3 regions of the Pseudomonas sp. IT-P74 genome follow, and region 1 is predicted to be linked to each of the others. Evidence: predicted binding sites of a transcription regulator. Region 1 holds the regulator's gene; each other region holds the start of a gene.
The links. Region 1 encodes sigma-54, which starts transcription at its own class of promoters, with help from an activator protein. Its sites were predicted from a motif close to ANTGGCATNNANNTTGCTNT; they were not measured.

Region 1 (2,249 bases):
TCGTGCCGACAAGCGTGGTCAGCCCCCGACAAGGGCAGCGCAGCAACACAACTTTATAGTTTTTTATTGTTACAGCGCTCTAGGCAAATCCTTCAGTTTCAGGCATATAATTTGCTTAAGTTTGGCGCCCCGGCGCCCTGTAGTGGATGGCGCATGTGCGCCGGCGAATAAGGTGTTAAGCCCCTGCCATGAAACCATCGCTAGTCTTGAGAATGGGCCAGCAGCTGACGATGACACCGCAGCTGCAACAGGCCATCCGCCTGCTCCAATTGTCGACCCTGGACCTGCAACAGGAAATCCAGGAGGCCCTGGAGTCCAATCCGATGCTCGAACGCCAGGAAGAAGGCGACGACTTCGACAACTCCGACCCCTTGGCCGACAACGCCGAACAAAAGCCCAACACGGATATTCAGGAACCTTCCTACCAGGAAAGCGCCCCTACGGTTGATAACCTTGAGGAAGGCGACTGGAACGAACGCATTCCCAACGAACTTCCCGTCGATACTGCCTGGGAAGACGTTTACCAGACCAGCGCCAGCAGCCTGCCCAGCAACGACGATGACGAGTGGGACTTCACCACCCGCACATCGGCCGGCGAAAGCCTGCAGAGCCACTTGCTGTGGCAACTGAACCTGGCCCCGATGTCCGACACCGATCGCCTGATCGCCGTGACCCTGATCGACTGCATCAACAATCAAGGTTACCTGGACGAAACCCTCGAGGAGATCCTCGAAGCCTTCGACCCGGAACTGGACATCGAACTGGACGAAATCGAAGCCGTCCTGCACCGCATCCAGCAATTCGAGCCTGCCGGCATCGGCGCCCGCAACCTGGGCGAATGCCTGCTGCTGCAATTGCGCCAGCTGCCTGCCAAGACCCCTTGGCTGGCCGAGGCCAAGCGCCTGGTCACCGATTACATCGACCTGCTTGGCAGCCGCGACTACAGCCAGTTGATGCGTCGCATGAAGCTCAAGGAAGACGAACTGCGCCAGGTCATCGAACTGGTCCAGAGCCTCAACCCGCGCCCGGGCTCGCAGATCGAGTCCACCGAAGCCGAGTATGTCGTTCCTGACGTCATCGTGCGCAAGGACAACGAGCGCTGGCTGGTGGAGCTCAATCAGGAGTCGGTGCCACGGCTGCGGGTCAATGCCCAATACGCCGGTTTCGTGCGCCGCGCCGACACCAGTGCCGACAACACCTTCATGCGCAATCAGTTGCAGGAGGCCCGCTGGTTCATCAAGAGCCTGCAAAGCCGCAATGAAACCCTGATGAAGGTTGCCACCCAGATCGTCGAGCATCAGCGCGGGTTCCTCGAATATGGCGACGAAGCCATGAAGCCGCTGGTCCTGCATGACATCGCCGAAGCGGTCGGCATGCATGAATCGACGATTTCACGGGTGACCACCCAGAAGTTCATGCACACCCCCCGGGGCATTTATGAACTGAAGTACTTTTTCTCCAGTCACGTAAGCACCTCCGAAGGCGGCGAATGCTCGTCCACGGCGATCCGGGCGATCATCAAAAAACTGGTTGCAGCGGAAAATCAGAAAAAGCCGTTGAGTGACAGCAAGATCGCTGGTTTACTGGAGGCACAAGGCATTCAGGTGGCTCGCCGCACCGTCGCCAAGTACCGCGAATCCCTCGGGATCGCGCCTTCGAGCGAACGCAAGCGGTTGATGTAGAGCCACGCCACAGCGTTCCAGTGGTAGATCATCTGATCTACCGCTTTATGCACTGGCAACGAAGGAGAAGCTGTATGCAAGTCAACATCAGTGGACACCAACTGGAAGTGACCGAACCTCTTCGCACCTACATCGGCGAAAAACTCGAACGATTGGAGCGACATTTCGACAAGATCACTAATGTGCAGGTCACGATGACCGTCGAAAAACTGAAGCAGAAAATCGAAGCCACGCTGCATATTCCCGGGAATGAAGTGGTCGCCAACGCGGAACATACCGATATGTACGCCGCGATCGACGCACTCACCGACAAGCTGGATAAACAACTCAAAAAGCATAAGGAAAAGACCCAGAGCCTCCTCCAGGGCGCAACCGGTCGTTAACACTCCCTACCCATGATCCGACTTGAAAGTATCCTGACCCCCGGCCGTTCCCTGGTGAACGTGCCGGGAGGCAGTAAAAAGAAAGCCCTCGAACAAATTGCCAATCTGATCGCCCGCGAAGTGCCGGCCCTGGAGATGCAAGATGTCTTCGAGGCACTGATCGCCCGTGAAAAACTCGGCTCCA
Region 2 (2,249 bases), on a different contig from region 1:
CCTGGCGATAAACGTGGTCGGCCACGTCGCCGGCGGCAAACACCCCGGCAATCGCCGTAGCGGTGGCATTGCCTTCGCTGCCACCCTTGACCAGCAGATACCCGTCGCGCATTTCCAGTTGGCCCGCGAACAGGTCGGTGTTGGGCTTATGGCCGATGGCGATAAACACCCCGGCCAGTGGCAGTTCCTTCGTTTCGCCGGTGTGGTTGTCCCGCAGGCGGGCGCCGGTCACGCCGCTGGCATAGCCGAGCACTTCGTCCAGGTTCTGGTTCCAGTGCAGGCGGATATTGCCATTGGCGGCTTTTTCGAAGAGTTTGTCCTGGAGGATCTTCTCCGAGCGCAGCTTGTCGCGGCGGTGAATCAGGTGCACTTCCTTGGCGATGTTCGACAGGTACAAGGCTTCTTCGACCGCTGTGTTGCCGCCGCCGACTACCGCAACCACCTGATTGCGATAGAAAAATCCATCGCAGGTCGCGCATGCCGACACCCCTTTGCCGGCAAACGCTTCTTCCGACGGCAGGCCCAGGTATTGCGCGGAGGCACCGGTGGCAATGATCAGTGCGTCGCAGGTGTAGATGCCGCCATCGCCGATCAGCTCGAACGGCCGTTGTTGCAACTTGGCGGTATGGATGTGGTCGTAAACGATCTCGGTGGCAAAGCGCTCGGCGTGTTTTTGCATGCGATCCATCAGCACCGGTCCGGTCAGGCCTTCAACGTCCCCTGGCCAGTTATCCACTTCAACGGTGGTGGTGAGTTGGCCGCCTGCCTGGATGCCGGTAATGACAACGGGCTTGAGGTTGGCACGGGCGGCATAAACGGCCGCGCTGTAACCAGCGGGGCCGGAGCCCAGGATAATCAGGCGTGAATGCTTCGCTTCGCTCATAAAAACACCTCATAAGCCTTTGTCACAAAAGAGAATGCATGCTCAAATTGAACAGCATGTCATATGCTTTTGACTATGCTACACCCAAGGATCTCAAGCATGGCGTCGTGCGTACAAACCCGTACAATGCCCTGCGTGTTACCTATATTCAGTGCGCGCCATGTTTATAAAAACCGGGGCGCAGTGTTAAAAGTAGTCCCGGTAACGCGTGTTAACTTTTTTACCTGCCTGGATTGGGCAGTTTTTTTGCAGTTTTTATAGACATTCATCAGATGGACGCGCCATAGGCGCAGGAAAAGAAGCGTTTTGAAGAAATCCACCGCAGCACCTAAACCAGCCGTCGTACCACTCTGGCGCCAGCACTTGCACTACCGACTCAAGGAAGGTGCGCTGATCGCCATCGGTGCCTTGTGCCTGTTCCTGATGATGGCCTTGTTGACCTATGGCAAGGATGATCCGGGCTGGAGTCATAACAGCAAGATCGACGACGTGCAGAACTTCGGCGGACCAGCGGGCTCCTACAGCGCCGATATCCTGTTCATGGTGCTGGGTTACTTCGCCTACATCTTCCCGTTGCTGCTGGCCGTCAAGGCGTACCAGATCTTCCGCCAGCGCCACGAACCGTGGCAATGGAGCGGCTGGTTGTTCTCCTGGCGCCTGATCGGCCTGGTGTTCCTGGTGCTGTCGGGCGCCGCCCTGGCCCATATCCATTTTCATGCCGCGACCGGTCTGCCGGCCGGTGCGGGCGGTGCGCTGGGGGAAAGCCTCGGCGAACTGGCCAGGAACGCCCTGAATATCCAGGGCAGCACGCTGTTGTTCATTGCCTTGTTCCTGTTCGGCCTGACCGTGTTTACCGACCTGTCGTGGTTCAAAGTGATGGACATCACTGGCAAGATCACCCTCGACCTGTTCGAACTGTTCCAGGGCGCCGCCAATCGCTGGTGGGCAGCCCGTACCGAGCGCAAACAGCTGGTCGCCCAGTTGCGTGAAGTCGACGACCGTATGGATGAAGTGGTCGCGCCGACCGTCACCGACAAGCGCGAGCAGGCCAAGGTCAAGGAGCGCCTGATCGAGCGTGAGCAAGCCCTGAGCAAGCACATGTCCGAGCGTGAGAAGCAGGTGCCGCCGGTGATTGCGCCCGCGCCGCCAAAGCCCGCCGCACCGAGCAAGCGCGTCGAAAAAGAGAAGCAGGCGCCACTGTTCGTCGACAGCGCCGTGGAAGGCACCTTGCCGCCGATCTCGATTCTCGACCCGGCGGAAAAGAAACAGCTCAATTACTCGCCCGAATCCCTGGCTGCGGTTGGCCACTTGCTGGAAATCAAGCTCAAGGAATTCGGCGTCGAAGTCACAGTGGATTCGATTCACC
Region 3 (2,249 bases), on a different contig from region 1:
TATCGTTCGCTGTCCTTGCTTGTCATGCTGCTGATGTGGCTACCCGCGACATTTGCGGCAGAACCCGGTTACCCACTGGATGCGCCGGCACCGGATGGACGGCGAGTCGGCGGGACCCTGACCCAGGAGCTGCCGGCACCGCCCATTGCCGAAGACGAGAACAAGGACCTCAAGCGTGAGCGCAATTACCCCGATCAACCGCCCACCATACCCCACAGCATTCGCGGGTATGCCATCGACATGAACAGCAACAAGTGCCTGACCTGCCACAGTCGCGCCAACAGTGCGCGTACCCAGGCGCCGATGATCAGCATCACTCACTACATGGACCGCGACGGCCAGGCATTGGCCGCGGTGTCGCCGCGCCGATACTTCTGCAACCAGTGTCACGTGCCGCAAAAGGATGTGAAGCCACTGGTGAGCAACAGCTTCAAGAACATCGATCAGGTCTTGCAAGACGAAATCAACCACCAGCCGAAACCTTGAGGAAAGGCCATGAAATCTTTGCTTGCCTTGCTCAAGGATTATTGGGCTGTGCTGCGTCGGCCCAGCGTGCATTACAGCCTGGGCTTCCTGACCCTGGGCGGGTTTATCGCCGGGGTGATTTTCTGGGGTGGGTTCAACACCGCGCTGGAAGCGACCAACACCGAGAAGTTCTGCACGTCCTGCCATGAAATGCGCGACAACGTGTTTGTCGAGTTGCAGGAAACCATTCACTACACCAACCGCTCGGGCGTGCGCGCCACGTGCCCGGACTGTCACGTCCCGCACGAGTGGACGCACAAGATCGCCCGCAAGATGCAGGCTTCCAAGGAGGTCTGGGGCAAGCTGTTCGGCACTATCAGTACCCGGGACAAGTTTCTGGGCATGCGCCGGGAGCTGGCCGAACACGAGTGGGCACGGCTCAAGGCCAACGATTCCCGGGAGTGTCGCAACTGCCATAACTTCGAGTTCATGGACTTCACACGCCAGGGTAAACGTGCCGCCAACATGCACTCCACCTCCTTGGCCAGTGGCCAGGCGACCTGTATCGATTGCCATAAAGGCATTGCCCACAAATTGCCCGACATGAGCGGCGTGAAAGGTTGGTAGCCGGCTTTTCACGGCATTGCCGCCAAGCGGCATAACCGCGCCGGTTTTTCGTCTTCGATACATCGTTCGATTCCCTTCTGATTAGCCTCCAGCCCCTTGTTTAAAGGGGGTTGGAGCCGCTGCACGCAAGTTGGTCTGCAAATTGCTACAACCTGCGCAACACAGCAGTGGGCGGCAAACGTCCGGCAGGCAGAGGAACAATTGTGGACAAGTACCTTTATGTGGCAATGACCGGCGCCAGCCAGAATGCACTGGCGCAAAAGGCTCATGCCAACAACCTCGCGAACATCTCCACCAACGGCTTCCAGAAAGACCTGGAACAGGCCCGTTCGATGCCGGTGTTCGGTGACAGCTTTCCGGCGCGTGCGTTTGCCATGTCGGAACGCCCGGGCACGGATTTCTCCCCGGGTTCACTGGTGGAAACCGGTCGCGACCTCGACGTTGCCGTGCAAGGCAACGGCTGGATTGCCGTGCAGACGCCCGATGGCGGTGAAAGCTACGTGCGCACCGGCAGCCTGAACGTTGACGCCCTGGGCGTGCTGCGCGCCGGCAATGGCATGCCGGTCATGGGCAATGGCGGGCCGATTGCCGTGCCGCCCGAGCAGCAGATCGAAGTTGGCGAGGACGGCACCATCAGCATCCGCGCGATGGGTGAAGGTCCTCGGGTGATGGCTGAAGTCGACCGCATCAAACTGGTCAACCCGGACCTCAAGAACATGAGCAAGGGCCTGGATGGTTCGATCCACACCAAGGACGGCGCGCCTGCGCAGGCCGATGCCAACGTCAAGCTGGTGTCCGGGTTCCTCGAGTCGAGCAATGTCAATGCCGTGGAAGAGATGACCTCGGTACTGGCCTTGGCCAAGCAGTTCGAACTGCACATCAAGATGATGAACACCGCCAAAGACGATGACCAGGCCATGGCTCGGGTCTTGCAGATCAGCTAATTACCAGAACGTCGCGCCGTAAAACAGGCGCACGAGGAGAATCGAATGCTTCCGGCTCTATGGGTTGCCAAGACAGGTCTGTCCGCCCAGGACACCAACCTGACCACCATTTCCAACAACCTGGCCAACGTGTCGACCACGGGTTTCAAACGTGACCGCGCCGAGTTCCAGGACTTGCTCTACCAGATCAAACGCCAGCCAGGCGCCCAGTCG

Region 2: ACM6J5_RS07420 (DNA translocase FtsK) is a predicted target of sigma-54. The motif match lies at 934-953, and genes of this name have one in related genera.
Region 3: ACM6J5_RS21200 (flagellar basal body rod protein FlgF) is a predicted target of sigma-54. The motif match lies at 1,222-1,241, and genes of this name have one in related genera.

Annotation. Positions count from the first base shown of each region.
Region 1 is NZ_CATKQD010000093.1:148,541-150,789, forward strand. Features, by position in the region: gene ACM6J5_RS28435 (RNA polymerase factor sigma-54) at 189-1,682, shown strand; gene hpf (ribosome hibernation-promoting factor, HPF/YfiA family) at 1,757-2,065, shown strand; gene ptsN (PTS IIA-like nitrogen regulatory protein PtsN) at 2,078-2,249, shown strand, end outside.
Region 2 is NZ_CATKQD010000008.1:77,810-80,058, forward strand. Features, by position in the region: gene trxB (thioredoxin-disulfide reductase) at 1-883, opposite strand, end outside; gene ACM6J5_RS07420 (DNA translocase FtsK) at 1,190-2,249, shown strand, end outside.
Region 3 is NZ_CATKQD010000055.1:181,844-184,092, forward strand. Features, by position in the region: gene ACM6J5_RS21190 (nitrate reductase cytochrome c-type subunit) at 25-486, shown strand; gene ACM6J5_RS21195 (cytochrome c3 family protein) at 496-1,092, shown strand; gene ACM6J5_RS21200 (flagellar basal body rod protein FlgF) at 1,296-2,036, shown strand; gene flgG (flagellar basal-body rod protein FlgG) at 2,082-2,249, shown strand, end outside.